4 regions of the Pseudarthrobacter sp. CC12 genome follow, and region 3 is predicted to be linked to each of the others. Evidence: predicted binding sites of a transcription regulator. Region 3 holds the regulator's gene; each other region holds the start of a gene.
The links. Region 3 encodes Rex, which represses fermentation and respiration genes when NADH is low (regulators of the CRP and FNR family bind a similar motif). Its sites were predicted from a motif close to CTTGTGAANNNNTTCACAAG; they were not measured.
Positions count from the first base shown of each region.

Region 1: benA (benzoate 1,2-dioxygenase large subunit) is a predicted target of Rex. The motif match lies at 5,222-5,241, and genes of this name have one in related genera.
Region 2: PV772_RS20455 (glyceraldehyde-3-phosphate dehydrogenase) is a predicted target of Rex. The motif match lies at 2,611-2,630, and genes of this name have one in related genera.
Region 4: araB (ribulokinase) is a predicted target of Rex. The motif match lies at 2,933-2,952, and genes of this name have one in related genera.

Region 1 covers NZ_JARDJH010000034.1:23,183-30,775, reverse strand. Annotated here, with positions in the region: gene PV772_RS18695 (AAA family ATPase) at 1-590, opposite strand, end outside; gene PV772_RS18690 (1,6-dihydroxycyclohexa-2,4-diene-1-carboxylate dehydrogenase) at 650-1,477, opposite strand; gene benC (benzoate 1,2-dioxygenase electron transfer component BenC) at 1,477-3,048, opposite strand; gene benB (benzoate 1,2-dioxygenase small subunit) at 3,172-3,708, opposite strand; gene benA (benzoate 1,2-dioxygenase large subunit) at 3,742-5,127, opposite strand; gene catA (catechol 1,2-dioxygenase) at 5,456-6,337, shown strand; gene PV772_RS18665 (benzoate/H(+) symporter BenE family transporter) at 6,429-7,593, shown strand, end outside.
Region 2 covers NZ_JARDJH010000044.1:19,699-27,291, forward strand. Annotated here, with positions in the region: gene PV772_RS20445 (HNH endonuclease family protein) at 1-517, opposite strand, end outside; gene PV772_RS20450 (hypothetical protein) at 642-851, opposite strand; gene PV772_RS20455 (glyceraldehyde-3-phosphate dehydrogenase) at 917-2,395, opposite strand; gene PV772_RS20460 (TspO/MBR family protein) at 2,667-3,200, opposite strand; RNA gene rnpB (RNase P RNA component class A) at 3,245-3,632, opposite strand; gene PV772_RS20470 (peroxide stress protein YaaA) at 3,690-4,454, shown strand; gene PV772_RS20475 (C4-type zinc ribbon domain-containing protein) at 4,483-5,220, opposite strand; gene PV772_RS20480 (Nif3-like dinuclear metal center hexameric protein) at 5,281-6,204, opposite strand; gene msrA (peptide-methionine (S)-S-oxide reductase MsrA) at 6,304-6,828, shown strand; gene cysK (cysteine synthase A) at 6,894-7,593, shown strand, end outside.
Region 3 covers NZ_JARDJH010000021.1:45,034-52,626, reverse strand. Annotated here, with positions in the region: gene PV772_RS14755 (3-deoxy-7-phosphoheptulonate synthase) at 1-686, shown strand, start outside; gene PV772_RS14750 (helix-turn-helix domain-containing protein) at 842-1,054, shown strand; gene PV772_RS14745 (AURKAIP1/COX24 domain-containing protein) at 1,206-1,304, shown strand; gene PV772_RS14740 (HAD-IB family hydrolase) at 1,365-2,183, opposite strand; gene PV772_RS14735 (glutaredoxin family protein) at 2,262-2,516, shown strand; gene PV772_RS14730 (redox-sensing transcriptional repressor Rex) at 2,527-3,231, shown strand; gene PV772_RS14725 (hypothetical protein) at 3,301-4,083, opposite strand; gene PV772_RS14720 (hypothetical protein) at 4,080-4,211, opposite strand; gene PV772_RS14715 (YceI family protein) at 4,306-4,854, opposite strand; gene PV772_RS14710 (histidine phosphatase family protein) at 5,070-5,750, shown strand; gene PV772_RS14705 (TlpA disulfide reductase family protein) at 5,804-6,364, shown strand; gene PV772_RS14700 (cytochrome c biogenesis protein CcdA) at 6,380-7,135, shown strand; gene PV772_RS14695 (cytochrome c biogenesis protein ResB) at 7,135-7,593, shown strand, end outside.
Region 4 covers NZ_JARDJH010000042.1:12,917-20,509, forward strand. Annotated here, with positions in the region: gene araA (L-arabinose isomerase) at 1-259, opposite strand, end outside; gene PV772_RS20090 (L-ribulose-5-phosphate 4-epimerase) at 305-1,033, opposite strand; gene araB (ribulokinase) at 1,030-2,790, opposite strand; gene chvE (multiple monosaccharide ABC transporter substrate-binding protein) at 3,059-4,186, shown strand; gene mmsA (multiple monosaccharide ABC transporter ATP-binding protein) at 4,294-5,823, shown strand; gene mmsB (multiple monosaccharide ABC transporter permease) at 5,828-7,108, shown strand; gene PV772_RS20115 (MFS transporter) at 7,210-7,593, opposite strand, start outside.

The DNA.
Region 1 (7,593 bases), on a different contig from region 3:
TGGCCGGTGAGGAAGTCGAGCACGCCGGCGGGGACGCGGGGCGCGTCTACAGGGTTGAGGGTCAGCAGGAACAGGACCCGTTTGTCGTGCAGCCTGCGCATGACGAAGGTGAGGATGCGCAGGCTTTCCTCATCGAGCTTGTGGACGTCGTCGACGGCGACCACCACGCTCCCGTGCGTCTGCAGGCCTTCGAGATGGGTGCTGAGGGTGGAGGCGTAGTTGACCACCTGGTCAGGGGTCAGGGAGGCGACGGGCCCCGGCGCCAGGGCCGGGCCGCCGTCGTAATCCTTTGCCGTCCGGAGCGGCAGGGTCCGCATGAGCTGGGAGTAGCCTGCCAGGGCGAACTGCGCCTCCCAGTCGTCGCCCATGGCGGACAAGACGCGGACGCCACGGGCGGCCGTCCTGCAGTGGTCCAGGAAGAGTTCCAGGAGTGCGGTTTTGCCGGACCCGGACGGCCCGGACAGGACGACGGTTCCCACCTTGCCCTTGCGGACGGTGCGGAGGATTTCCAGCAGCTGTTCGAACGCCGCCGCCCGGCCCGCCAGCGGGAAGTCTTCCGCGATCTCGCCCTGGGTGGAGCCCGCTGTCATGGCCGCAATCCTACCGGAGCGGCCCGGGCGCCCCTGGTGCCGCGCGTCCAGCACCTGCCCTACCCCAGGTCGCCGCCGGCCACCGGGAGGATGCTGCCGGTCAGGTAGGACGCCTCGTCCGAGGCAAGGAACACGATGGGCGCCGCCTGCTCGTCCAGGGTGCCGTACCGCTTCATGAACGAGGAGTCCACCGTCTGGTCCACGATGGTTTGGTACCAGTCCTTCTCGGTGGCGGATTCGGCCTCCGGCCCGCGCTTGACCTTGCGCGGCGGCGCTTCCGTGCCGCCGGGGGCGGTGGCCACCACGCGGATGCCGTGCCCGGCCACCTCCATGGCCAGCGACTGGGTCAGGGCGTTCACGCCACCCTTCGCCGCGGCATAGGGCACCCGGTGCATTCCCCTGGTGGCTACCGAGGAGACGTTCACGATCGTGCCGGACTCCTGCTCCATCATGGCCGGCAGGACTGCCCGGCAGGTCCAGAGCGTGGGGAAGAGCGAGCGGCGGATTTCCTTTTCGATCTTGTCCTCGTCGTACTCCTGGTACGGTCGGGCCCAGATGGTCCCGCCCACGTTGTTGACCAGGACGTCCACGCGCCCGTGGGCCGCGAGCGCGGCCTTGATGGCCTGGGTGGCGCCGGCGAAGGTCTCCAGGTCCGCGGTGACGGACGTGGCCGACCCGCCCGACCCCGACGCCTTGGCTGCGTCGTTGATGCCGCGGGCAACGTCGTGGACCAGGTCCGCGCGGTCCACCAGGACCACGGCGCCGCCCTCGGCGCCGATGCGCTCGGCCACCTTCTGGCCGATCCCCTGGGCAGCACCGGTGACGACGGCGACCTTGCCGCCGAACCTGCCCGGGGTCACGTATTGCCCTGCGTACGGCGCAGCCATCAGTGTGCGGCCTTGGCGTCGATGGCACCGACCATGGTCCCCTTGGCATCCTGGGCGTGGGCCATGATGACTTCGCGCAGCCTGGCTTTGTCCCCGCGTTCAAAGGCGTCGACGACGTCGAGGTGGTCCTGCGTGACGCGCCCGAAGATCGGCGTGCCGGCTTCGAAGGCGGCGGCCATCTGGGCGTGGACGTCCAGGCGGCGGTAGGACTCCAGGAGCATCGGGTTGTCACAGATCATGAAGAGGTACTCGTGGAATTCCTCGTTGGTGCGCGCAAACTCGTCGGGGTCGGTGATGTTCCCGTCCCGCACCGAACCGGCGGTGGCTTCGGCCAGGCGGCGGAACTGGCGCAGCTGCTCCCCGCTGAGCCGCCCCAGCAGCAGTTCGCTGACCGCAAGCTCCAGGCCCATGCGGGCGTCCAGTTGGGCGAAGCTGTCTTCCTTGCGGAAATCCAGCCGGCCGGTCTCCAGCGAGGACACGGCCTCGCCGCGGGTCATGGTGTCCCCGTCGGCCTGGATTTTCCCGGCCGACGCCGGGGCACCCGTCTCGGCGTCGCCGCCGGTGGTTTCCTTCGGTGCGAATCGTTCGAAGTAGAAGTTGGCAGGCTTGATGCCTTCGGCGTCCAGCCACTTGGAGACGGCATTGACCATGGGCGGCGGCCCGCAGAGGTAGATGTCCACGTCGCCCTCGTTGAGGTGCTTCGGTTCGATGATCTGGGTGACGTAGCCGGTATGCGGGGCGGAGGTGCCGGGCTCGGAGGCGATGTAGTCCCAGGTGAAGCCGGGCAGTTTCGCCTCGTAGGCGCGGAGCCAGTCCAGGCCCACGATGTCCGCCTCGCGGGTGAGCCCGTAGATGAGGTGCACCGGGGTGGACGGCGGGTTCTCGGAAAGCTTCTCGAGGATGGACAGCAGCGGGGCCAGGCCGGTGCCGCCGGCCAGGAGCAGCAGGGGCCGTTTGGGCTCGCGGAGGAAGAAGGATCCGTAGGGGCCGGCGAATTCGATGGCATCGCCTACCGCGGCGCGGTCCCGCAGGTACTCGGACATGGCACCCTGCGGGGTCACGCGGACCATGAAGGACGCATCGTCCACCTCGGGGCCGCTGCTGAAGGAGTAGGAGCGCTCGGCGTCGGTTCCGGGAACCTTGAGGTTTACGTACTGGCCCGGCAGGAACGCCAGTGCGTCCCGGTTCTCCACCTCGAGGGTGAAAGAGACCGTGGTGTCGGTGTGCCGGTTGAGTTCCTTGATAGTGGAGCTGAAGGTGGCGGCCGCCGTCTTGGCCGACTCGGACGTGGCCGGGATCTGGATGGCCAGGTCCGACTCCGGGACGGCCTGGCACGTCAGCAGGTAGCCCTTTTCGAGCTCCTCTTCGGTCATGGCGTCATCGATGAAGTCGCCCGGGTCGAAGGAGCCGGAGTCGCAGAACGCCTTGCAGGTGCCGCACGCGCCGTCGCGGCAGTCCGACGGAATGTTGATCCGCGCCTTGTAGGCCGCGTCCATGACGGTCTCATAGTCGCCGACCTTGATGACTTTGGTAACGCCATCTTCGAAGCTGAGGGCTACTTTGTGGCCCATGGGGTCCTCCTGACTGGGCGGGCGCGTCGTCGCGTCCGGGGAAAAAAGTTCTGGCGTGCCCGGCGGGCACGGAATGGGACAGGCCGTGCGGCGCCCGGGTAGTCCGGGCGCCGGCGCGGGAGGTCAGATCATGTAGACGTCCACCACGTGGTGGATGTAGTCGTTCTTCAGGACGACCTTCTTCTTCAGGATCACCGGCTGGGGGCCGGAAAGGTCGATCGTGTAGAAGCTGGTGCCGAAGTACGTGTCCGTCGTGTTGTAGCGGAAGTACAGGGTGAACCAGTTGAAGCGCACCTCCACCTTGCTGCCGTCGTTAGACAACACTTCGACGTCGGTGATGTTGTGGCCCGTTCGCGGCTCGGGGAGGGAGGTGGCGGAGGACCTGTCGGTCTTGATCCGGAAGACCCGGTCCTCGATGCCGCCCCGGTTGTCGTAGTAGATCAGGGAGATCTCGTTCTGGGGGTCCTGCGTCAGCTGGTCATCCACGTCCCAGGCCGGCATCCAGAATTCGGAGTCCGGGTGGTAGCACTCGAGCCATTCATCGAACTGGCGGTCATCCAGCAGGCGGGCTTCCCGGTACAGGAACGCCCGGACCGTTTCAAGGGTTGCGGTCTCCTCCGCGGTCTTCAGGACCGGGGCGGTGTGGGTCAGGTTGGTCATGGGTTCTGCGCTCTCTGTGGTTCCGGCGGGCTCTCAGGCGGTGACGGGAACGGATTCCAGGGCGGAACGCTCCTCTTCCTCCGCCAGGGCCCGGTCCATGACTTCCTTCCAGTACCCGTGCTGGATGGGGTAGAGCCCTTCGTCTTCGGTGCGCACGCCGGAGGCGATCACCCGGGTCATGCCCAGGGCCTGCGCCTGCTCGTCCGGACCGGTGATCTCGTGGGTGGAGCCGCGCGTCATGTCGTTCCACGGGGCGCTGGTGGCCCAGTAGGTCTTGTTGCAGGAGCGGAATTCCTCGAGGTCGTCCGGCGTGGCCATGCCCGTGGCGTTGAAGAAGTCCTCGTATTGGCGGATGCGCTTGGAGCGGTTCTCCTGGGACTCACCCTTGGGGGCGATGCAGTAGATGGTCACCTCGGTCTGGTCCGCGGAGATCGGCCGGAAGTGGCGGATCTGCGAGGAGAACTGGTCCATGATGTAGACGTTCGGGTACAGGCAGAGGTTGCGCGAGATGTTGATCATGAAGTTGGCCATTTCCTCGCCGTACTTGGCCACAAGCTCGTCGCGGCGGTCCCAGAGCGGACGGTCCTCGGGGTTGGTCCATTCCTGCCACAGCAGCAGGTGGCCGTGGTCGTAGGAGTAGAAGCCGCCCTTGACCTTGCCCCACTTGCCGGCGTCCATGGCCTTGGTCTTGTTGGCGGAGTCTCCGGCGCTGCGGCGGGCGGTGGTGGCTGCGTAGTTCCAGTGCACGGCCGTGACGTGGTAGCCGTCGGCGCCGTTCTCGGCCTGGACCTTCCAGTTGCCGTCGTAGGTGTAGGTGGACGAGCCGCGCAGGACTTCCAGGCCTTCGGGCGACTGGTCGACGATGGAGTCGATGACCTTGGTGGCATCGCCAAGGTGTTCCTCGAGCGGGAGGACGTCAGCCTTCAGCGAGCCGAACAGGAAGCCGCGGTAGGACTCGAAACGGGCCACCTTGGTGAGGTCGTGCGAGCCTTCCTTGTTGAAGGTCTCGGGGTAGCCGGCGTTCCGTGAGTCCTTGACCTTCAGCAGTTCCCCGGAGTTCTTGAAGGTCCAGCCGTGGAACGGGCAGGTGAAGGTGGTGCGGTTGTCCGTCTTGCGGCGGCACAGCATGGCACCGCGGTGCGAACAGGCGTTGACCAGGCAGTTCAGCTTCCCATCCTTGTCCCGGGTGATCATCACGGGGGTGCGGCCGATATAGGTGGTGAAGTAGTCGCCCACGTTGGGGATCTGCGACTCGTGGGCGAGGTACACCCAGTTGCCTTCGAAGATGTGCTTCATCTCGAGTTCGAAGATCTCCTGGTCGGTGAAGATCTCGCGCTTGGCCCGGATGACGCCGTTCTCGCGGTCGTCGATCACGGCGTCGGCAAGGACCTCGCGGGCATGGATCAGGTTCTCGGTCATGGCGTGCTCCTTCATTGGAGATTGCTGGACGGACAGGCGGAGGTCCACTCGGGAAGAGGCTTCGGCGGCGGACGTTGTCCAGCAATTCTTGCCGCTCGTGATTGGCCTCACATCAGGCAAATACCTAGGTTCCACCAAGGGTGTCTTTATGTACTGATAATGACTCAAAAGGAGCCTAGTTGATATTTGTAGCGTCCTTATCTGCGGCCTACGATTGAGACCGAGATCACGCGGTGCCGAGCAGGGCAGGTGGAACGTCCCGCCCCGCAGGCCGCGTGGGGAGCAGGAGCCCTTCCTGTCCCATTCAATGAAGAAGGTGGACACCGTCATGACCCAAACCCCAACGGACAGCCGCACGGAAAACGAAGGCACCGCCGTCGAAGCAGGCTCCAAGGCAACCGAACGCTTCGCCGCATCAGGCAAGCTCGCCCAGGTGGATGTATCCAAGGAACGGGTAAGCCTGCTGGCCGGCGCGCTGATCAAGGCCGCCAACGACATCGTCGTCGAACACCAGGTCACCTACGAGGAATACAACGCCCTCAAAGCCTGGCTGATCAAGGTGGGCACGGACGGTGAATGGCCGCTGTTCCTCGACGTCTGGCTGGAACACACCGTTGAGGACGTTAACTCCCAGGACCGCCCCGGCACCGTGGGCACCATCGAGGGTCCCTACTACGTTCCCGGTTCCCCGGAACTCCAGACGCCCGCCACCGTGGAAATGCGCGACGACGAGGAGGGCACCCCGCTGCGGTTCACCGGCCAGTTCACCGACACCGAGGGCAACCCGATCCAGGGTGCCCAGGTGGAAATCTGGCATGCGGACGCCGCCGGTTTCTACTCCCAGTACGCCCCGGGCATGCCCGAGTGGCTCTTCCGCGCCACCGTCAAGGCCGCCGACGACGGCCGGTTCGAAATCAACACCATGCGTCCGGCGCCCTACCAGATCCCCACGGACGGGGCCTGCGGGCAGCTGATCAGCGCCGCGGGCTGGCACGCCTGGCGTCCCGCGCACATCCACATCAAGGTGTCCGCACCAGGCTACGAGCCGGTCACCCAGCAGCTCTACTTCCCCGGCGATCCCCACAATGCTGACGACATCGCCTCGGCCGTGAAGCCCGAACTGATGCTGGACCCCCGCCCCCGTACCGACGGAAAGGGCGAGGAAGTAGTTTATGGCTACGTCCTGGCCAAGCAGGGCCAGAAGAAGTAGCACGCAAACTGGGAGATACCCCCACGCGGAGGCGCTCCGGAGCTGATGCTTCGGAGCGCCTCCGGTTTTTCCGCCCCAGCCAGGAGCCCCGATGAGCCACCCCCGCCAACATCCGACCGCAAGCTCTGTTGAGCCGGCCCCGCCGGCGCCGGAACCCCTGCTGGAGCGGCCGGGGGTCCGGCCCGCAGGCCCGCGGCGGATTCTTCGCGACCTGGGTCTGTCCTATGTCTCCAACGGGGCCATCGGGCTCATTTTCGCGGCGTCCGGACCCATCGCCGTCACCCTGGCCGTCGGAACAGCGGGCGGCCTGACCCAGGGCCAGCTGTCGTCCTGGGTTTTTGGCATCCTGTTTTCCGGCGGGGCGGCCACGCTGCTGATGTCCCTCATTTACCGGCAGCCCCTGGGTTTCGCCTGGTCCATCCCCGGCACGGTGCTCCTTGGACCTTCGCTTCAGCACCTGGCCTTCGCCGAAGTCGTCGGGGCCTTCTTCACCTCCGGCGTGCTGATCCTCGCCCTGGGCGCCACCGGCGTGGTGCGCAAAGCAATGGCGCTGGTGCCCATGCCGCTCGTGATGGCCATGGTCGCCGCGGTGTTCCTGAAATTCGGCACAGACATCGTTGCCTCCACCCAGGACAATCCGGCCGTGGCTGCACCGATGGTGGCCGCCTTCCTGGTCCTCACCGCAGTTCCCAGGCTTGGCAGGTACCTGCCGCCGGTCCTGGGCACCCTGGTGGCAGGCTGCGTCGCCGTGGCGGCCAGCGTGCAGTTCAACCTCCCGCCCGGCGGACCGCTCCTGGCCACCCCGGTCTTTACCGCCCCTGCATTCACATGGGCTTCCCAGCTTGAGCTGGTGGTTCCCCTGGCCCTCACCGTGCTGTTTGTCCAGAACGGCCAGGGCATCGCCGTCCTCCGCGCCGCCGGCCACCGTCCGCCGGTGAATGCCTTCGCCATCGCGTCCGGCGCCTTTTCGGTGCTGAACGCCGGTTTCGGCGCCGTTTCGGCCTGCGTGACAGGTCCCACCAACGCCCTGTTGACGTCGTCCGGGAAGAGGGAGCGCCAATACACGGCGGCCGTGGCGTACGGCCTACTGGCCCTGGTGTTCGCAGCGTTTGCCCCCACGCTGACCCGGCTGATGCTGGCCGCGCCCAAGGAGTTCGTCCTGGCGCTGGGTGGCATCGCGATGCTGCGGGCCCTTCAGCAGGCCTTCGTGACGGCGTTCGCCACCAGCTTCACCCTGGGTTCGCTGGTGACGTTCG
Region 2 (7,593 bases), on a different contig from region 3:
CGTCACCCAGGGCCACCACATGGTCGATCTGGACGGCGCGGCTGCTCTCGGATCCGCGCCGGAAGTCCACGTCCTGGCCCGTGTAGGGTTCCCGGAAGTGCCCGGCCGTCACTTTGCAGGAGGACCCCTCGGAGAACACAACGCCGGCAAGGTCCCTGCGAAGGATGTCGTTCCGCGTGTCGCAGCCGTTCCGGTCGACATCAAGCCAAGCCTGTCCGAAGGCCTCACGGCTGTAGCCGGTGTTGGGCGCCCTGCCTTTCACGGCCAGGCCGTCGAGGGCTGCGAGGGCGCTGCCGGAGGGCACCGGGTTGGGCTCCTGGACCGGTTTCATCCAGGCGGCGTCGAAGACCGGCGCCTCGGTGGGGCCATCTGCCGCCGGTCCGGCTGCCGCGAACTGGCCGGTGGTGAAGAACCAGACCAGGGCCACGAATATGGCTGCGGCGGCGGTGGCGAGCAGCACCCAGGCCTGCCGCGAACGGCGCCGCGCGCGGCGGTACGCAGACCAGCTGATGGTCACGGGGCTGACGCCGGGAAGGGAAAGTCGGGCACCCCAAAAGCCTAGGACAAAGGGCGCGCCCGGCCACTGATATCCACACTGTTGGGGAAGAGTGATGGGTCACAGCGCCCGGGGCTGCCCCGGGTTACTGTTCCCTGGTGACGCGCCGAAGGTCTTCTTCCGCCACGGCCAGCAGGCTCTCGAGCTGGCGCACCCGGTCATCGCTGACGTCCCCGGTCTTATGGGCGTCCCTGGCGCGTTCCAGCAGGCGCAAGGCTTCCTTATGGTTGGCCTTGGCCACGTCGAGTGCGTGCTCGAGGGTGGTTTCGTGCTGAAGTGTCGATTCGTTGTCCATGCCACCAGTGTGGTCCGCTTTCCCGGCTGATTCCAGTGAACCAGCCGGGAAAGACCTGAGCGTTACTAGACTGCGATGGCTGCCAGGGCGGCAGCGCTTTCCTTGGCGGGAAAGGACGGCGGGTTCACGCCTGCCATCTCTTCCATGACGCGGACCACCTGGCAGCTGTAGCCGAACTCGTTGTCGTACCAGACGTAGAGGACCAGGTTCTTGTCCGTGGACACGGTGGCCAGGCCGTCCACGATGCCGGCACGGCGGGAGCCCACGAAGTCGGTGGAGACGACCTCGGGTGAATCGATGTAGTCGATCTGCTTGCGCAGGTCCGAGTGCAGCGACATTTCGCGGAGGTAGTTGTTGACCTCGTCCTTGGTGGTGCCGTTCTCAAGGGTGAGGTTCAGGATGGCCAGCGAAACGTCCGGGGTGGGGACGCGGATGGAACTGCCGGTGAGCTTGCCCAGGAGTTCGGGCAGGGCCTTGGCCACGGCCTTGGCGGCACCGGTTTCGGTGATCACCATGTTCAGCGCTGCCGAACGGCCGCGGCGGTCGCCCTTGTGGAAGTTGTCGATCAGGTTCTGGTCGTTGGTGAAGGAGTGGACGGTTTCGACGTGGCCGTGCACCACGCCGAACTTGTCGTTGATGGCCTTCAGGACCGGGGTGATGGCATTGGTGGTGCAGGATGCCGCGGATACGATCTTGTCCGAGTCCGTGATGTCGCTGTGGTTGATGCCGTGGACGATGTTCTTCAGTTCACCCTTGCCCGGTGCGGTCAGCAGGACGCGGGCCACGCCCTTGCTTTGCAGGTGCTGGGACAGGCCCTCGGCGTCGCGCCAGCGGCCGGTGTTGTCGACTACCAGGGCGTTGCTGATCCCGTAGGCGGTGTAGTCGATCGTGGCGGGGTCGTTCGAGTAGATGACCTGGATCTGGACGCCGTTGGCCGTGATGGTGTTGGCGGCTTCATCCACGCGGATGGTGCCTTCGAAGGAGCCGTGGACGGAGTCGCGGCGCAGCAGGCTGGCGCGCTTGGAGAGGTCGTTGTCGGAGCCGCGCCGCACCACGATGGCGCGCAGGCGCAGGCCGTGGCCACCGCCTGCCTTTTCGATGAGGAGGCGTGCAAGGAGACGGCCGATCCGGCCAAAGCCGTAGAGGACGACGTCGGTGCTGGTGCGGTCATCGCCGCCCCGCTTGCCCACGATCTCGGCGAGTTCTGCGCGGAGGAATTCCTCAAGGGTGGCGCCATTGCCCTCTTCCTTGAATTTTTGGTTCAGCCGGGCGATGTCGATCGCGGCGGCACCGAGCTCGAGTCCGGCCAGCGTGTTCAGCAGGGGCGCCGTGTCCTCCAGGAGCAGTTCGTCCTTGCTCATCCGGCGCGCAAAGCGGTGCGCCTTGAGGATGTTCATGGTGGACTTGTTGATCAGGCTCCGGCCGTGGATGCTGGTCACCACGTTGTTTTCGCGGTACAGCCTGCCGATCACGGGGATCATGGCCTCGGCGAGGGCCTCCCGGCCCATCCACGTATCAAGACAAGAATCAGACGTCTGGCTCACAGAAATACCTTCCTCGGTTCAGCCGTGTACGTCTTCGTACACGGATGTAGGCCACCTGATGATGTCCAGGGGCACCGGCACCTGCAGGGATGGCCCCCAGGCACCTGGATCGCGTGCAAAGAAAAACCGCCGGTTGCGGACGCAATTTTCGGCGGTAGAACTCCTGCGTCCGGGATCCATTCTAATTTGGCGCGGTCCAGGGAACACGCCCGCGCTGCGTGAAATCACTCACATGGCGGGACGGCGCCGGAAGGATACCGTGACGGGCGCCTCAGTTGTGGATGGCGGAGTACAGGTTCAGGCTGGCGCAGTAAACCAGCCACGAGAAGTACGGCAGCACCAGGCAGCCGGCGGTGGCGTCCACCGGGCCGAACCTCAGGATCAGGAACGCGAGGGTTGCGGCCAGGGCACAGATGACTGCAAAGGCCGCCCACAGGGCCACGGCTCCGAGCGCTGGGTACAGGGCGAAGAAGGTCACCGGCCAGGCGGCGTTGAGCAGCAACTGGGCTACGTACCAGGAGCGGGTGCCGCCGGCAAAGCGGCCTTTGCGCCAGACCAGCCACGCCGCGGTGGCCACGCCCGCATACAGCAGCATCCACGTGCCTCGGAACATCCACGACGGCGGCATCCACGGCGCTTTCACGGAGCCTGCGTACCAGCCGCCGGAGTTGAGGATGATCGGGACCGAGGAGAGCAGCCAGGCCAGCGCCGAAAGGGCCAGGAATCCGGCGAGCGCCAGGCCTTGTGAACGGATGCCGGGAACGCCCGCTGCGGGTGCGGTACGGGTTTCAGGAATTGCGGGCACGGTTCAGGATCCCCGACGCATCGCGCGTGGTCAAACGCGGTTTATGGATGGGACAGCCGATACGCCGGGTTCTGTTCTCCCCTGCCGTTGCCGGCGAGGGAGCGACGGCCATCCATCTACGAGTACCGTTGCCGGCACCCTCCAGCGGCCTACCCGGACACTCGGGCGGGCAGCCCTCGAACGTGTCCTGTCTGGCCTTGCTCCGGGTGGGGTTTACCTAGCCTTCCCGGTCACCCGGGAAGCTGGTGGTCTCTTACACCACCGTTTCACCCTTACCTGCCCTCCCCGGCCGGGGCCGGAAATGCAGGCGGTCTGTTTTCTGTGGCACTGGCCTGCGGGTTACCCCGAGTGGGCGTTACCCACCACCCTGCCCTGCGGAGCCCGGACGTTCCTCGAGCCACTTGCGTGGCGCGCGGCCGTCTGGCTGTCCCATCCGGCTCCCAGTCTACCGGCGCCACCGGCCGCTTTTGTCGCCGGTAGGATCGGACGGTGCTGATTCTGCTTCCCCCTTCCGAAGGCAAGACGCCGGCGCTCCGCGGTCCCGCCGTCGACTGGACCGCCCTGGGCTTCCCGGAGCTCAACCCGTACCGCGCGAAGGTCCTCGAGGCGCTTGGCACGGTCAGCGCCCACCAGGACGCCCTCGCCCTGTTGGGCGTCGGGGCATCGCTGCGGGACGACGTCGAGCGCAATACCCGCCTGCACGCCGAGCCGGCGGCCCCCGCCCACAGCATCTACTCGGGTGTCCTCTACGACGCCCTCGGCTACCGGAGCCTGACGCCGGTGCAGCGACGCAAGGCCGATGAGTCCGTCCTGGTGATCTCGGCGTTGTGGGGAGCCCTCCGCTTTGGCGACAGCGTTCCCGCCTACCGGTTGTCAATGGGCACGTCCCTGCCCGACGTCGGGCGCTTGGCTCCGTTTTGGAAGGAACAGCTTGGGGATACCCTCAGCGCCGCAGCGCAGGGGCACTTGCTGGTGGACTGCCGGTCCAGCACCTATGCGGCAGCGTGGGCTCCGCCGGCGCAGCAGACCGTCACGGTCAACGTCTTCACCGAAAGTGGAGGAGTCCGGAAGGTGGTGAGCCACTTCGCCAAGCACACCCGCGGCGAACTGGCGCGGCACCTGCTGGTGCGCCGTGGAAAGGCCCCCGGGGCGCCGTCGGACCTTCTGAAGGCTGCCCGCGAAAAGTGGGAGGCGGAGCTGGTGCCCGGCACCGCACGCAAACCGCACGCCTTGAACATCATCCTGCCGGGCTGACCGTCCGGCAGGTTGCCTTGCAGTCCGGTCAGGACCACTCGTCCGAACGGACCAGGATGGCGCCGGAGTCCGGGCAGAACACGATGTCGTCGGCAGCGGCTGCCTTGATCTCGGCGAGGTCGCCCGGGCTGAGCTTCATGCCCGAGGCTTCCGAGGTGCCGTGGAAGAGCCGCGCGGCGCCCACCCCGCGCTTCGCGAGCGTTTTTTCGTAGATTGCCAGCAGGCCCGCGTCCAGGCCTTGGGCAAAGTCGCCCCGTTGGGTACGAAGCCCTGCCGCTTCCGTTTCCACGTCCGCCAGGGCCGCATCGAGCTCGGCCCTGATGGTTCCAAAGGACCCCTGGATGTCGTCGACAATCTGCTGCTGGGCCGCCTGCCGTTCCCGCAGCGAGTCCAGCCGCTCCATGACTTCCAGTTCCACGTCTTCAAGGTCGGAGCGCCGCTTGTTCAGCGACGCAATGTCCTTTTGCAGTGCCACCAGGTCCTTGGACAGGCCGGTGCCGCTGTTGAGCCGCGCTTCGTCACGCTGGATCCGGGAGGCAACCTGTTCGACGTCGGCCTCGGCCCGCTTCAGCGCAGCCTCGGCGTCGTGCACGGCCACCTTGGCCGCGCCCAGTTCACCGTTGGCGACGGACAGGGCGGCCTCGAGGTCCTTGATGCGGGGATCGTTTTCGAGCGTGCGGCGGCGGTTGGTGAGGCCTTTCAACCTGGCGTCAAGGCCCTGCAGTTCGAGCAACTTCAACTGTTCCGCCGGTGCTGCCTTGGCCACGTTTACCTCCGCTAGATTCTTCCGGCCTTGGCCGGGCACCGAACCGGCGCTTCCTAGACTCTAGCCGGGAGTGAGGATGAAGTCCCACGGATCGCTGTTGGTGGTGCTGACCAGGATCTCCACGTCATGGCCCTGGTCGGCCAGGACGTTGCCCAGGGCCGCGGCCGCGGCTGGCAGCCAGAGCCATTCGCTCGCAAAGTGCGACACGTCCACCAGGTACGGCCGTCCGTTGGCGGCGGCCTCCCGCGCTTCCGACGCCGGGTGGTGGCGGAGGTCAGCGGTGACGTAGACGTCGGCGTTGCTGGCACGCACCTCGTTGAACAGCGAATCCCCCGCACCACCGCAGACCGCGATGCGCCGCACCAGCCCGTCCTTGTCCCCGGAGACACGCACGCCCCCGGCCACGGAGGGAAGGATTCCGAAGACCCGGGCCGCGAAGTCACCCAGGCTCATGGCATCCGCGAGGTCCCCCACCCGCCCAATGCCCTCCTCCGGCAGCCCGTTGGCCGCCACGGTCAGGGGGGCGACATCCTGAAGTCCCAGGGCGTCGGCCAGGACATCGGAGACACCCCCGACGGCGGAGTCGCCGTTGGTGTGCACGGTCAGCAGTGCCGTCCCCGACTCGATAAGCCGGTGGACCGCCCTGCCCTTTGCCGACGTGGCTGCCACGGACGTGACGCCCTTCAGCAGCAGCGGGTGGTGGGTGATGAGCAGCTCCGCTCCCCACTCGACCGCTTCCTCAATGACTTCCAGGGTGGGATCGACCGCGAACATCACCTTCGTGACCGGTGCCGAGGGATGGCCCGCCACGAGCCCCACCTCGTCCCAGTTCTCCGCCAGGGATTCGGGCCACAGCTCCTCAACCGCAAGCAGCAGTTCGGCCAATGTGGGGGCGTCCGCGGAACCGGCCGCGGCCGGCGTGCCGGAAGAGGCGTCGCCGTCGTGATCTTCCTGGCCGCTAACGTCGGTGTCCACAGGTTCCATAGTCTTAGTTTTACCCCATTGGCCCCGCGCCGCCGCAGTTTGCGGCACTGGGCCGGGGTGCCGGGGAATCTTCCGGCGCCGTCAACCATTGAAGAGGTCATGAAAACTTTTGTTTTGGGCGGAGGGTGCTTCTGGTGCCTGGACGCCGTCTACCAGAGGACCAAGGGCGTCACCTCAGTGGTGTCCGGCTACACCGGCGGACACGATCCGCAGCCGGATTACTACTCGGTCTGCAGTGGAACCACCGGCCACGCCGAAGTTGTGGCCGTGACCTTCGATGAGGACATCATCCCCGCGGAGGTGGTCCTGGACATGTTCTTCGCCCTGCATGATCCCACCACGCTGAACCGCCAGGGATACGACGTCGGCACCCAGTACCGCTCCTCGATGTTCTACGAGACCACGGAGGAGAAGATCCTCTTCGAAGAGGCGATCGACCGCAACCAGGCATTATGGGCGCACCCCATCGTCACAGAGGTCAGCCGGCTCCCGCGGTTCCATGTGGCGGAGGAATTCCACCAGAATTACTACGCCAAGCACCCGGAGCAGGGGTACTGCCAGGTGATCATCAACCCTAAGCTGGCCAAGGCCCGGAAATATTACTCTGCATGGCTTAACGCTTAGCCCACCGTTACGCGGCCTCGTTAGGCTGACCTCAGTATCCACCCCTTAGAGATAGGCGTATGTACATGGCACGGATCTATGACGATGTAACGCAGCTGGTCGGCGGAACCCCGCTGGTTCGGTTGAACCGGCTCAGCGAGGGACTGGACGCCACCGTTGCCGTGAAGCTGGAGTTCTACAACCCGGCCAACAGCGTCAAGGACCGCATCGGTGTGGCCATCATCGACGCCGCGGAAAAGTCCGGTGCCCTGAAGCCCGACGGAACCATCGTCGAAGGCACTTCCGGAAACACGGGCATCGCCCTGGCCATGGTGGGTGCTGCCCGCGGGTACAAGGTCATCCTCACCATGCCGGAGACCATGTCCACGGAGCGCCGGGTCATGCTGCGCGCATTCGGAGCCGAAATTGTACTGACCCCCGGTTCAGAGGGCATGCGCGGCGCCGTGGAAAAGGCCCAGGAAATCGTGGCCAACACCGAGAACTCCATCTGGGCACAGCAGTTCGCCAACGAGGCCAACCCTGAGGTGCACCGCAGGACCACCGCCGAGGAAGTCTGGGCCGACACTGACGGCGCGGTAGACATCTTCGTGGCGGGCATCGGCACCGGTGGAACCATCACCGGCGTCGGACAGGTCCTGAAGGAGCGCAAGCCCGGCGTCCAAATCGTGGCTGTGGAACCCAAGGACTCCCCCATCCTGAACGGCGGCGCTCCCGGCCCGCACAAGATCCAGGGCCTGGGCGCCAACTTCATCCCCGAACTGCTCG
Region 3 (7,593 bases):
CGCTGGGTCTGCCCACCGCCACTGAATTCCTGGAACCGATCAGCCCCCAGTACATGGCTGACCTGATCTCGTGGGGCGCCATCGGTGCGCGTACCACGGAGAGCCAGATCCACCGGCAGCTGGCGTCCGGGCTTTCCATGCCCATCGGGTTCAAGAACGGGACCGACGGCGGCCTGCAGGTTGCCATCGATGCCTGCGGTGCCGCCGCGGCGGCGCAGGCGTTCCTGGGGATCGACGGCGAGGGCCGGGCAGCGCTGGTGGCAACGGCAGGAAACCCCGACACCCACGTCATCCTCCGCGGCGGCCGGAAGGGGCCCAACTACTCCGCGGCCGACGTGGAACGGGCCTCCACCGAATTGGCAGGCAAGGGGCTCAATCCCCGCCTGATCGTTGACGCCAGCCACGCCAACAGCGGCAAGAGCCACCACCGGCAGGCGGAGGTCGCGCTGGAGATCGGTGCCCAGCTTGAAGAGGGGGGAGTGGCAGCCCGGGCCGTTGCCGGCGTCATGCTGGAAAGCTTTCTGGTGGGCGGAGCCCAGAACCTGGATGTTGCAGAGCACGCGGCGGGGCGCTCCACGCTGGTCTACGGCCAGAGCGTGACGGACGCCTGCATGGACTGGGATGTCTCGGCTTCGGTCCTGGAGCAGCTGGCAGCGTCGGCGCGGAAGCGGCGGCAGCAGAATTAGGGGGCGAAATAGGGGAGGCCACTACTTTCACATCTGCCACATGAACATCTAGAGTATCTTCTTAGGTGGTTGGTGGATGGCTCAGCATCGGAACACCGCATTGGCACGTACCTGGGGTCACTGTTGTCCATCCGTCAGCAAAGGAAAATAGGGAAATGTCGGCAGAACAGAACTTCTCCAACGCGAAGTTCCTGACCGTGGCTGAAGTGGCCGAGGTCATGCGCGTCTCCAAAATGACTGTTTACCGCCTGGTCCACTCCGGCGAAATGCCCGCGGTGCGCTTCGGCCGCTCCTACCGGGTCCCCGAAAACGCCGTCGAACAGTACCTTAAGGGCGCTGTTGTGGACGGCCACAGCGAGACCGCCTGAGGCGGCCTGTCCTGAGCCGCTCCCGATAAGCGGTACCCTGTTAAGGAACGTTTTACGTCATTGTAAGAATCTGTCAGTTGTTCAGTTCGTAGCTTTGTCCACGGACATTTCCCATCAGGCAGGTACTGCATCTAGTTTGTAAGGAACTTTCGTGGGTTCAGTTATCAAGAAGCGTCGCAAGCGTATGGCCAAGAAGAAGCACCGCAAGCTGCTTCGCAAGACTCGTCACCAGCGCCGCAACAAGAAGTAGCAATACTTCGAACAGCGTGAAGATGCCCGTCGCCCTCCAAGGCGGCGGGCATTTTTTTGGCTACGCCCGGGGGCCGCGGATGCGGGCGAAGCCTTTCCAGAGGCCGTAGATGGCGCCGCCGAAGGTTGCTGCCTTGAGGCCAAGGGTGGCGGCGCGGCGGCCGGCGCGGAAATCGTAGACCGGCCAGTTCCGGTCGCGGGCGTGGCGGCGGAGCTTGGCGTCCGGGTTGATGGCAACCGGGTGGCCTACCAGCGAGAGCAGCGGAACGTCGTTGTAGGAATCGCTGTACGCCCAGCAGCGCTTGAGGTCCAGGTCCTCCTGGTCCGCGATGGCCTGCACGGCTACCGCCTTGGCCGAACCGTGGAGGATGTCTCCCACCAGGCGTCCGGTGTACATACCGTCCGACACTTCCCCCACCGTGCCCAAGGCCCCCGTCAGCCCCAGCCGGGTGGAGATCACCGTGGCCACTTCGATGGGCGTGGCCGTTACCAGCCAGACGCGGCGGCCCACCCGGAGGTGCTGTTCAGCCAACGCCTTGGCACCTGGCCAGATCCGCGACGCGATCATCTCGTCGTAGACCTCTTCGCCCAGCGCCTTGATGTCGTCAACGGTGATGCCGGCGGCGAGGGTCAGGGCCGAATCGCGGACCGCATGGACGTCGTCGATGTTTTCCCCGCGCGCCACGAACTTGAACTGCTTCCACGCGAACCCGGCAGCCTCAGTGAGCGTAAACGCCCCCCGCTGGTGCATCTTGCGGGCCACATGGAAGAGGCTGGCACCGCGCATCAAGGTATTGTCCACGTCGAAAAACGCCGCCTCACCGGGCTGCGGGGCAGCAACCGGCCGTGTAACGACGGCAACGTATTTCTCCTCGGGCATGGACTTGAGTCTAGTCAATCCACATGGCCGGCGCGGTCGGCGTCAACTGCACGGCGCGAACGGCGATACCGTTAAGCCATGGCCACCCCCCGCGTCGTCCTGGTCACCAAAGCTGAGTGCCACCTCTGCGAAGAGGCGCGCGACGCCGTCGGCCGGGTCACTTCCGCGTTGGGCCTTGAATGGAGCGAAGAGCTGGTGGACAACCAGCCCGAACTGCGCGAGCGCTACGCAGAAGAGATTCCCGTGGTCCTGGTGGACGGGGTGCAGCGCGACTTTTGGAAAATCGACGAAGCCCGGCTGGAACGCGTCCTGCGGCGCGCCATGGCCAAGTAGGGGGATGCGAATGACGTCCTTGGATTCAACCCCCCAGCCTGTGCCGGACGTGCCGGATGCCGCGGGCTCACCGGCCAAGCAGATTCCTCCCGCCGCCGTGGCCCGGTTGACGCTATACCTGCGTGCCCTGAATACGTTGCTGGCCGAGGGGGTTGAGCGTGTTTCGTCGGAATCGCTCGCGGAAGCCTCCGGCGTCAGTTCCTCCACGCTGCGCAAGGACCTGTCCCATGTGGGGTCCTACGGGACCAGGGGAGTGGGCTATGAGGTGCAGTACCTGAGCCGCCACATCGCTGCGGCCCTGGGGCTGACCCATGACTGGAAAGTGGCCATCGTCGGAGCCGGAAACCTGGGCAAAGCACTGGCACGCTACGGCGGCTTCGAATCGCGGGGCTTCGACGTGGTGGCCATTTTCGACGCGGACCAGATGGTGGTGGGCAACGAGGTGGGCTGGCTGCGGGTCAGCGACGTGGCAGACCTCGAGACCGTCCTCCACCGCACCGGGGCCAACATGGTGGTGCTGGCACTTCCCGCGGCGGTGGCCCAGGGCATCTGCGACCGGGTGGTGGCGGCCGGTGTGCACAGCGTGCTCAGCTTCGCTCCCGTCATGCTGCAGGTCCCTGAAGGAGTGAACCTCCGCAAAGTGGACATGGCCACCGAGCTCCAGATCCTGGCCTATCACGCCCAACGAGCGCAGGCGCCGGGACAGCCGGCCTGAGCCCCGGTTTAAAAGCGGTGGCCCGGGATGCTGGACATCCCGGGCCACCGCTGCGTTCTGCCGTAGGCGTTACCGCCCGTAAGGGTTGCCGAAACCGCCGGAATAGGGGTTGGCGAACGGCTGCTGTTTCCGGAAGTACGGGGCAGCGGCCGGGAGGTAGAGCAGGACAATGGCGGCGATGCCCAGGACCGTCCCGAGCGTTCCGAAGGTGGGGACCCCGAACAGGCCCAAAACGGAGAGCGCTGCAAACACGGTTCCGAGGATGCGTGCCCAGTTTTTGCCCTTGCGGACAAAGAACGCCACCAGCAGGTAGAGCGCGACGCCGATGATCGCGAAGACCACCAGCGTGCCGGCGATGACGCTCTTGATGTCGTCATACGTAACGGCCGCTCCGCTGGCTTTCACCTGCTGCTCAAAAGCCTGACGGAACTGTGGGTCATCGAGCTGGGTGAGGCCGGCGAGCACGGAAACGACAAAGATCACGGCGGACGCGATCAGCAGCCAGAACGAGATGTTCACCAGTTGCGGGATGCCGTTGCTTCCCGCCGGCTGGGGCTGCTCCGAGGGGTATTGGCCGTACGGGGACTGGCCATACGGCGACTGCCCGTACTGGGGAGCATTCTGGCCATATTGGGAACCGTACTGCGGCGCATTCTGGCCGTACTGCGGTGCTGCCGGGGGCTGCGAGCCGTATTGGGGCTGGTTCTGGCCGTACTGCGGTGCGTTCTGGCCGTACTGGGGCGCGTTTTGGCCGTAGCGCGGCTGCTCGGGTCCGGGCTGCTGGCTGCCGGACTGGGCATTGCCGGAATAGGGGTCTTGGGGCGCGGGAGGCGGGACGGGAGGAGTACTCATGGGCGTTCCTTCTGCAGGTCGGGATCCGGGTGGGCTGCCGGGATTCGGTCCTCAGCCTTCCCCCCAGCATGGCTTAGCTCCACCGTACCCCCGGCGGCGGGGATGTGGGTGATGCGGGCGGTATTCACGCGCAGAACTGTGACCTGGAACGGCGCCTTTAAACAGCGCACCCCGGCGCCGGGCCGGGAAAGGCCTGGTGCCGGGGTGCCCCGGATGGGGAAGTTATGCTGCGGGGGCGATGAAGGCAAGCTCCAGGTTGATGGCAACCTTGTCGCTGACCAGGACGCCGCCGGCTTCGAGGACGGCGTTCCAGGTAAGGCCGAAGTCCTTGCGGCTGATGGTGGTCTCGGCGGTCAGGCCGGCGCGGGTGTTGCCGAACGGATCGACGGCCACGCCGTGGAGCTCGGTCTCGAGGGCCACGGGGCGGGTGACACCCTTGATGGTGAGGTCGCCCTGGAGCTCGTAGGCGTCGCCCTTGGGGACGATCGCGTTGGAAACGAAGGAGATCTCCGGAAACTTCTCGACGTCGAAGAAGTCTTCGCCGCGGACGTGGCCGTCGCGGTTGGCGTCGCCGGAGTCGAAGCTGGCGGTCTTGATGGTGGCGTTGACCTTGGAGTCGGCCACGTTCTCGGCGAGGCTCAGGGTGGCCTCGGCTTCCTTGAACTGGCCGCGGACCTTGCTGATGCCGGCGTGCCGGACGGTGAAGCCGATCTCGCTGTGGGAGTTGTCGAGGGTCCAGGTGCCGGTGGTGACGTCTGCGGGAAGTGCCATGATGTTGCTCCTTGGTGTGAATGCCTGCTGTGGTCCTGCGGTTGAATCTTCATCGGTTGAAGCCTCAACTATCTTGCTGCATCCAGTATAAACATGCGTTTGCATGTTTTGTTCCCGCTTTCGGAACATTTCTTCAGAAACTTAAGTTCTACTCTTTGTAGAAAGCGCGTCCCGGAGATTTCGGATCGCACGCCATCTTTGAGAAACTGGTAAACATGCCCCAAGCCACTGTCCATCTGCTCCGCCACGGCGAGGTCCACAATCCCGACGGCGTTCTCTACGGACGGCTCCCGGAATTCCACCTCTCCGAGCTGGGGCAGGAGATGGCCCGGACCCTGGCCGAGCACTTCCGGCAGCGCGCCGAGCGCGGCGCCCGGATTACCTACCTGGCCGCCTCACCGCTTGACCGTGCGCAGGAAACCGCGCGGCCGACGTCGGAAGCGCTGCGCCTGCAGATCCACACCGACCAGCGCATCATCGAAGCGGAAAACTACTTTGAGGGCATGAAGGTCACCAGGGCTGAACTCCGCCGGCCAAAGCACTGGCCTCGCCTGGTCAACCCGCTGCGCCCGTCGTGGGGCGAACCGTACAAGGAGCAGGCGGCAAGAGTGGCGGCTGCGGTGCAGGACGCACGGCTGCGCGCCATCGAACTGGCCGGCGGCGACTTTGGTGCCGCTGGCCCCGAGGCCATCCTCGTCAGCCACCAGCTTCCAATCTGGGCGGCACGGCTGAGCGCGGAGGGCCGGCCGCTGTGGCACGACCCGCGCAAGCGCGAGTGCACCCTGACATCCCTTACGTCCCTGGTTTTCGACGACGACGGCTCGCTTTTGCGGGTCGAGTACAGCGAGCCTGCGGCGTCCCTTCTTCCCGGTGCCGCCAGCACCCCTGGAGCCTAGCAGTGAGCAACAACAACCTTCCCTCGCGCCGGAGCCTGCTCTCGGCAGGCGGCATGGCCCTGACCGCGCTGACCCTTGGCCTGTCCGGCTGCGCACAGGAGGATGCCCTGGCCAAGCAGGCCAAGGCCGGCGACAACAAGAACTATGTTGCCGGCGACGGCTCCGTAACCGAGTTCGCCGCCGGGGACCGCAAGGAAGCCGTGCAGATCCAGGGAGCGCTTTTCAGCGGCGCCGCCGTGACCCCCGCAGACTTCCAGGGCAAGGTCAGCGTCCTGAACTTCTGGTTCGCCGCCTGCGCGCCGTGCCGCGTGGAGGCGCCGCTCCTGGAGGAGCTGCACCAGGAGTTCAAGGACCAGGGCGTGCAGTTCTTCGGCGTCAACCTCCGGGACGAGAAGCCCACGGCCGAAGCGTTCGAGAAGACCTTCAACCTGACCTACCCCAGCTTTGACGACAAGGACGGCAGCGTCCTGCTCTCCGTGTCGGGCCTGGTCCCGCCCGGCGCCGTACCCACCACGCTGGTGCTGGACAAGCAGGGCCGCGTGGCCTCCCGCGTCCTCGGGGAAATCGAGAAGGGCACCCTGAAAGCCCTCATCACCGCCGCCGTGGCGGAATAGGGACGGGCCGGGACCGTGAACAGCCCCTTCGCCGAAGCCATCCTCAGCGGCTCCCTCCTGCTCGCCATTCCGGTGGCCCTGCTGGCAGGACTGGTGTCCTTCCTTTCGCCGTGCGTCCTTCCCCTGGTTCCCGGATACCTGGGCTACGTGACCGGCCTGAGCGGCGTGGACCTGCAGAAGCAGAAACGCGGGCGGATGCTTGCGGGCATTGGGTTGTTCGTCCTGGGCTTCTCCGCGATCTTCGTCCTGCTGGGCGGTGCATTCGGCCAGCTGGGCACGCTGATTACGGGCAGCCAGAATGCCTGGATCACCCAGCTCCTGGGCGTCCTGGTCATCATCATGGGGATCGTCTTCATGGGCGGTTTCAGCTGGCTGCAGCGTGACGCGAAGATCCACGCCAAGCCGCCCGCCGGGCTCTGGGGAGCGCCACTGCTGGGCCTGACCTTCGGCCTGGGCTGGGCCCCGTGCATCGGCCCCACCTACTCCGCAGTGCAGCTGCTCAGCCTCTCCGGCGGATCCTCTGCGGCCAAGGGGGCTTTCCTGGCCTTTGTCTACAGCCTGGGACTTGGCATCCCGTTCCTGCTGATCGCCCTGGCCCTGCGCCGGGGGATGGGCGTCATGGCGTTCTTCCGGAAGCACCGCGTGGCCATCCAGCGGACCGGCGGCGGGATCCTGGTGGTGCTCGGGATTTTGATGGCCACCGGGGTGTGGGGTGCCTGGGTGACCGGGCTGCAGTACTGGTTCCAAACCGATGTGAAGTTGCCGATCTGATGAGCGAGCGTGTGAACGTAAAGAAGAAGCAATCCGCCCCTGTGGCAGAGGCGAAAGCCCAGGCCGCCCTTCCGGCCCTGGGACCCAAGGGCATGCTGCGGTGGGCCTGGACCCAGCTGACCAGCATGCGCACCGCGCTGTTCCTGCTGCTGCTCCTGGCCGTGGCCGCGGTCCCGGGATCACTGTTCCCGCAACGCCCGGCAAACCCGGCGGTGGTAACCCAGTACATCAAGGACCACCCTGACTACGGCAAGCTGCTGGACTCCCTGCAGCTCTACGACGTCTACTCCTCGGCCTGGTTCTCGGCGATCTACCTGCTGCTGTTCATCTCCCTGATCGGCTGTGTGGTACCCCGCGCCATCGCCCACTACAAGGCCATGCGCTCCCAGCCGCCGCGGACCCCGCAGCGCCTCTCCCGGCTGCCCGAATACGGCACCCTGGTGATCCCCTCCGGTGCT
Region 4 (7,593 bases), on a different contig from region 3:
TGTGCATCCAGGCCGTCACGCCGATAACCGAGTCATCGGCGTTCGCCTCCAGCGCGGTGCGGCGGATGGCATCCGAGTCGGTGAGCACCGGCTTCCAGACGATCCGCACGGGCACCGCGGAGGAGGCGTTGAGCTGGTTGGCGATCTCCTGCGACTGCGCGGCCACCTGCTTGAGGACTTCCTCGCCGTAGAGGTGCTGGCTGCCGGTGAGGAACCAGACTTCGTAGCCGTCGAGGGAAGTGGTTGCAGCGGTACTCATGATTCTCCTGGAAAGATTTTCTGGCCGGTTGGTGGCCGGTGCGTGTTATTGGCCGTAGACGTTCTGGTAGCGGGCGTAAAGGGAGTCGATGTGGGCCTGGTCGATGGGAAGCGGCTCGCCCAGCTGCCGGGAAATGTGCACGGTGCGCGCCACTTCCTCGCACATGACGGCGGCCTTGACGGCGGCGCGGGCATCCTTGCCGATGGTGAAGGGGCCGTGGTTCTGCATCAGGACGGCCGGGGACGTGGAATTCTTCAGGGTCTCCACGATCCCATGGCCAATCGAGTCGTCACCGATCAGGGCGAAGGGTCCCACCGGGATGGAACCGCCGAACTCGTCCCCCATCATGGTGAGCACGCAGGGGATGGCCTCGCCCCGGGCAGCCCAGGCGGTGGCGTACGTTGAGTGCGTATGCACCACCCCGCCCACCTCCGGCATGTGCCGGTACACGTACGCGTGCGCGGCGGTGTCCGACGAGGGCGACAGCGCGGGATTGCCCCAGTCCACCGTGCCGCTGCCGCCAACATTGGTGCCCCTGACCGGGGTGCCGTACAGGTCCGTCACGATCATCTGTTCCGGGGTCAGGTCCTGGTAGGCGACCCCGGAGGGCTTGATGACCATGAGGTCGGTGCCCGGCACCCGGGCGGAAACGTTGCCTGCGGTCCACACCACCAGTTCGTAGCGGGTCAGCTCGGCGTGCAGGGCGCACACCTCCGTCCGGATCCGGGCGATGGTTTCCAGGAGGCCGGTTCCGGCGCCTGTTCCGGCGGTCATGCGGACACCCCCACGGTTGCTTTGGCGGCGACGCCTGCTCCGGGCCGGGCCGCCTGGGCGGCCTTGCGCTGGATGGCCTTGAGCCGGTGCATGACATCGTTGCTGCCCCGGCCGAAGTAGTCGTGCAGGGTGCGGTACTCCTGGAACAGTTCGTCGTAGGCGGCCGCGTTTTCCGGGATTGGGGTGTAGACCTCGCCGGGCTCGGCGCCCATGGCCGCGGCGGCTTCGCGGATGTCCGCGTATGCTCCCGCTGCGACGGCGGCGTGGATGGCAGAACCCAGTGCCGGTCCCTGTTCCGAGCCGATGGTGGACAGAGGCAGGCCGGTGGCATCGGCGTAGATCTGCATCAGGAGCCGGTTCTTCAGCAGCCCGCCGGCAACGATGAATTCCTTGACCGGGACTCCGGCGTCGCGGAAGGCGTCCACGATGGTGCGGGTTCCAAAGGCCGTGGCTTCCAGGAGGGCGCGGTAGGTGTCCTCGGGCCTGGTGGCCAGGGTTTGGCCCACCACCATGCCGGATAGCTCGTGATCCACCAGGACCGAGCGGTTTCCCGAATGCCAGTCGAGCGCGATCAGGCCGTGCTCCCCGATGGCCTGGCGGGAAGCCAGTTCGGTCAGGTACTCGTGGATCCCCAGCCCGGCGTCCTTGGCGGCCTGGTGGTATTCGGGCGGGACGCCGTGCCTGGTGAACCAGCCAAAGATGTCCCCCACCCCTGACTGTCCTGCCTCGTAGCCCCACAGGCCCGGAACGATTCCACCGTCCACGGCGCCGCACATGCCCGGCACTTCCCGCAGTTCGCTGCCGTTCATGACGTGGCAGGTGGAGGTGCCCATGATCGCCACCAGCTGGCCGGGCTCCACGGCCTTCGCGGCCGGGGCGGTGACGTGGGCGTCAACGTTTCCCACGGCCACCGCGATGCCCTCCGGCAACCCGGTCCAGGCGGCGGCCTCCGCCGTCAGGGTGCCGGCGGCATCACCCAGCCGGCCGATGGTGTGCTCCAGCTTGGAGCTGACAAAATCCTTGAAGTCAGGGTTGAGGGCGGCCAGGAACTCTTCAGACGGATACCGGCCGTCCTGGTAGATGCCCTTATAACCGGCGGTGCAGGCGTTGCGGACATACCGGCCGCAGAGCTGCCAGACGATCCAGTCCGCCGCCTCCACCCAGTGGTCCATGGCGGCGTAGGCCTCCGGATCCTCCTCCAGCAGCTGCAGTCCCTTGGCGAACTCCCATTCGGAGGAGATCAGTCCTCCGTAGCGGGGAAGCCAGTCTTCGCCGCGTTCGGCGGCGAGCCGGTTGATCCGGTCGGCCTGGCCCTGCGCAGCATGGTGGCGCCAGAGCTTTACATAGGCGTGCGGACGGTTCGCGAAGCCGGGCAGTTCGTTCAGGGGTGTGCCGTCGGCCGTGACCGGCACCATGGTGCAGGCGGTGAAGTCGGTGGCAATACCGACGACGGCGGCCGGGTCGATCCCGGCGTCGGCCACGGCGGCGGGGACAGCGGTACGGAGGACGTCCCGGTAGTCGTTGGGCACCTGAAGTGCCCACTCCCCGGGAAGCCGGGCGCCGTCGTCGCCCGCTGTATCCCGGGGCAGGACGTCGGTGACCACCGCGTGGGCATACTCATGGACGGCGCTGCCCAGTTCCTTGCCGTCCCGGACACGCACCACCACGGCGCGGCCTGAAAGGGTTCCGTAATCCACTCCGATGACGCAGTGGTCATGGCTGGGCTCGGAGCTGGACGTGGTCAGCGCATCTGGCATGGGGGTTGCCTCCGTCCGGGAGGCATGGGCCTCATTACCGGGTTTGTAGGGGTCAGGGTGGAGCTACGTGCTGCAGCTAGTGTGAACGCTAACAAACTGGAAGTCAATGAGCTGGAAAGTTTTCGGGGATTCCGGCTGGACACTCTTGTTAGCGTTCACAAATCAGTCTATATTGAACCGACACATCAACAATGTGGCCAGGACCAGGGAGCATAGGTGCTGCCTGGTCCACCAACGCTTCGTGGCAGTGCTGCCGCGGAAGGAGAAAATGGTGAGAATCAAGAAACTGATGGGCGCGGTGGCCCTCGTCGTCGCCCTGACGGTGGGCGCCACCGGTTGTGGCTCCCGCGGCGGGGCCAGCGAATCCAGCGGTGCCGCGAAGCCCAGCGATTCACTGGTAGGCATCTCGATGCCGACGCAGACTTCCGAACGGTGGATCGCCGACGGCGCCAACGTGGAAAAGTCCCTGAAGGACCTCGGCTACAAGACAGACCTCCAGTTCGCCAATGACGACATCCCCACCCAGGTCTCGCAGATCGAGAACATGCTGACCAAGGGCGCCAAGGCCCTGATCATTGCCGCCATTGACGGCACCACCCTGACCGACGTCCTGGCCAAGGCCAAGGAGCAGAACGTCAAAGTGATCGCATACGACCGCCTCATTAACGGCACGCCGAACGTCGACTACTACACCACGTTCGACAACTACACTGTGGGCGTCCAGCAGGCCACTTCGCTGTTGACCGGCCTCGGCCTCGTTGATGCCAGCGGCAAGAAGGTCGACGGCAAGGGCCCGTTCAACATTGAGCTCTTCGCCGGCAGCCCCGACGACAACAACGCCAACTTCTTCTGGACCGGCGCCATGGACACCCTCAAGCCGTACATGGACGCCGGCACCCTGAAGGTCCCCAGCGGCCAGACCAAGTTCGAACAGGCCGCCATTCTTCGCTGGCAGGCCCCCGTGGCCCAGAAGCGCATGGAGGACATCATCACCTCCGCCTACAGCTCAGGCACCAAGCTGAACGGCGTCCTGTCCCCGTATGACGGCCTGTCCATCGGCATCATCTCGGCCCTCACCAGCACCGGCGGCTACGCCAAGGGCAGCCTCCCGGTTGTTACCGGCCAGGATGCCGAAAAGGGCTCCGTCAAGTCCATCATCGCCGGCGAGCAGTACTCCACCATCTTCAAGGACACCCGCCAGCTCGGCGCGCAGGCCGTCAAGATGGTCGATGCAGTGCTGAAGGGCCAGGAACCGGAGACCAACGACACCAAGACCTACAACAACAAGGTCAAGGTTGTCCCGGCCTTCCTGCTGAAGTCCCTGATCATCACCAAGGACAACTACAAGAAGGAACTGATCGACTCGGGTTACTACAAGGACTCCGACGTCAAGTAGTCAGCGTCCGGAGGCTGTGGCCGGACCTCCATCCGGCCACAGCCCCTCCCGCCGCCTCCTGCAGCAGCAGGACGGCCCAGCTCCGACCAGTCAGTGGGAATTGACCGATGAACACACCCATTCTTCAGATGCGAGGAATCACCAAGACGTTCCCGGGCGTGAAGGCCCTCCAGGACGTCACCCTGGACGTAAACCGCGGCGAGGTCCACGCCATCTGCGGCGAAAATGGAGCCGGCAAATCAACGCTCATGAAGGTGTTGTCCGGCGTCTATCCACACAACTCCTTTGACGGGGAGATCCTCTTCGAAAACGAACCGTGCAACTTCTCCAGCATCTCGGACAGCGAGAAGCGCGGAATCGTCATCATCCACCAGGAACTGGCCCTGAGCCCGTACCTCTCCATCGCCGAGAACATCTACCTGGGCAACGAACAGGCCACCAACGGTTGGGTGGACTGGCGCAAGACCAACCTGGAGGCCGCCAAGCTGCTGGCCCGCGTGGGCCTCGACGAAAACCCCGTCACACCGGTGCAGCACATCAGCGTGGGCAAGCAACAGCTGGTGGAGATCGCCAAGGCCCTGTCCAAGGAGGTGAAGCTGCTGATCCTGGACGAACCCACGGCCGCCCTCAATGACGAGGACTCCGGCCACCTCCTGGACCTGATCCTCCACCTGAAGGGACAGGGCGTCACCAGCATCATCATCAGCCACAAACTCAATGAGATCCGAAGGGTGGCGGACGCCGTCACCATCATCCGGGACGGCAAGACCATCGAGACCCTACGGCTCGACGAAGGCCAGATCACCCAGGAGCGGATCATCCGCGGCATGGTGGGCCGCGACCTTGAAAGCCTGTATCCGGACCGTGAACCGAACATCGGCGAGGAAGTCCTGCGGATCGAGGACTGGTCCGTGCGCCACCCCCAGGACCACAGCCGCATGGTAGTCAACAATGCCAACCTGCACGTCAGGAAAGGCGAGGTGGTAGGGCTGGCCGGCCTCATGGGCGCCGGGCGCACCGAGCTTGCCATGAGCGTCTTCGGCCGGACCTACGGCACCGCCACCTCCGGGAAGGTCTACAAGTACGGCGAGGAAATCAACACCGCCACGGTGTCTGACGCCATCAGGCACGGCATTGCCTACGCCACCGAGGACCGCAAGCACTACGGCCTGAACCTTATCGAGGACATCAAACGGAACATTTCCCTGGCATCACTGCGCAAGCTGGCAAAACGCGGCTTCGTGGACAAGAACCAGGAGACGGTGGTGGCCAACGGCTACCGCAAGAGCATGAACATCAAAGCCCCGTCGGTGGCTGCCGTTACCGGGAAGCTGTCCGGTGGAAACCAGCAGAAGGTGGTTCTCAGCAAATGGATGTTCTCCGATCCCGACGTGCTCATCCTTGATGAACCCACCCGCGGCATCGACGTCGGCGCCAAGTACGAGATCTACACGATCATCGCCAAGCTCGCCGCCGAAGGAAAAGCCGTCATTGTCATTTCCTCGGAGCTACCCGAGCTCCTGGGAATCTGCGACCGCATCTACACCCTCGCTGCCGGGCACATCACAGGCGAAGTGCCCATCGCCGACGCCACCCAGGAAACCCTGATGCACTACATGACCAAAGAGAAGGAATAGCGACATGTCCGCCTTACGAGAATCGCTTGGATTCCTCACCAGCCGCCTCCGCCAGGTTGGCATCTTCGTTGCCCTGATCCTGATCGTCCTGCTGTTCCAGGGACTGACCGGCGGAATCCTGCTGGAACCGCAGAACGTCACCAACCTGGTGGTCCAGAACAGCTACATCCTCATCCTGGCCATCGGCATGGTGATGGTCATCATCGCCGGGCACATCGACCTTTCCGTTGGATCGGTGGCAGGGTTCATCGGCGCCGTGGCCGGGGTCATGATCGTGCACTGGGGCTGGCCGTGGTGGGCAGCCATCCCGGCCTGCCTCCTGGTCGGAGCCCTGGTCGGCGCGTGGCAGGGCTACTGGATCGCCTACGTGGGGATTCCCGCCTTCATCGTCACGCTCGCCGGCATGCTGATCTTCCGCGGGCTGACGCTCATCACGCTCAAGAACCAGCAGATCACCCCGTTCCCCGCCGAACTGCGGGCCCTGGGCGGCGGCTTCCTTCCGGACATTTCCGGCGGAACTTCCGTGCTGGAATGGCTCACCGTCATCCTGGGCCTCGGCGCCACGGCGGCCCTGCTGATCCAGGCCTTCAAGGAGCGCAGGATCCGCCGCAAGTTCGACCTCGAAAGCGAACCCCTGGTCTGGTTTGTCATCAAGACAACCTTCACCGCGCTGCTCATGCTGGTCATCACGTTCCTGCTGGCGTCCTACCGGGGCACTCCGATCGTCCTGGTGGTCCTTGCTGCCCTGGTGATCGCTTACACCGCCCTCATGAACAACAGCGTCTTCGGCCGCCACACTTACGCTATCGGCGGCAACCTCCACGCCGCCGAACTGTCAGGCATCAAGACCAAGGCCGTCACGTTCCGGCTCTTCGTGAACATGGGCGTCCTCTCCGCGCTGGCGGGCCTGGTGTTCACCGCCCGGCTCAACTCCGCCCAGCCCGCCGGCGGAACCGGCTTCGAGCTCGATTCCATCGCGGCAGCATTCATCGGTGGAGCAGCTGTCACCGGCGGTATCGGAACAGTAGCCGGAGCCATGATCGGTGGCCTCATCATGGGCGTACTGAACAACGGCATGTCCATCCTGGGACTGGGCACCGACTACCAGCAGCTCATCAAGGGCCTGGTACTCCTGGTCGCCGTCGGTTTTGACATCTTCAACAAGAACCGCAGCGGCGGCGGAGGGGAGATTGGCAAGCGCTTCAAGCTCAAGACCAGCCCTCCGCCGGCCCGGGAAAAGCCGGCGCCGGCCGCCAGCGAAACGGTGGAGGCAGGCGTGAAGTAGGCGGGTCACGCGCACCTGCCGGCCCCCGTTGCCCGGACGAAGTCCCGGCAACGGGGGCCTTCCTGCGTCCGGCGCCGGGAAGCAAACGCCCAGGCAGCTCTTTAAGGGGCAGCCAGGCCGGTGGCGACATCAGCCGGCGAGCGCCGGCGCCGGCTGAGCACAATAAAGGGCGCCGCCAGCAGCTGCACCGCGCCGCCCAGGGCCAGGGACGCCGGGTAGCCGTAAAGGTCCGCGGTCCTGCCCAGCACCGGCTGCACCACCACTCCCCCGCTCGAACCCATGAGCGACGCGAAGCTCAGGACCGTGGCCCGCTGCTTCGAGGCGATCATGTCGTTCAGGTACGCCTGGCGGACAGGGGTGCCGGCGGAGGCAACCACGGCCCACAGCGACAGCAGGACCAGGGCAAGCCAGAAGGAGTGGGTGGCCAGGAGCACCACCAGGACCACTGAGCTGGCAATCGTGGAGCCGATCAAGACCGTGGTGCG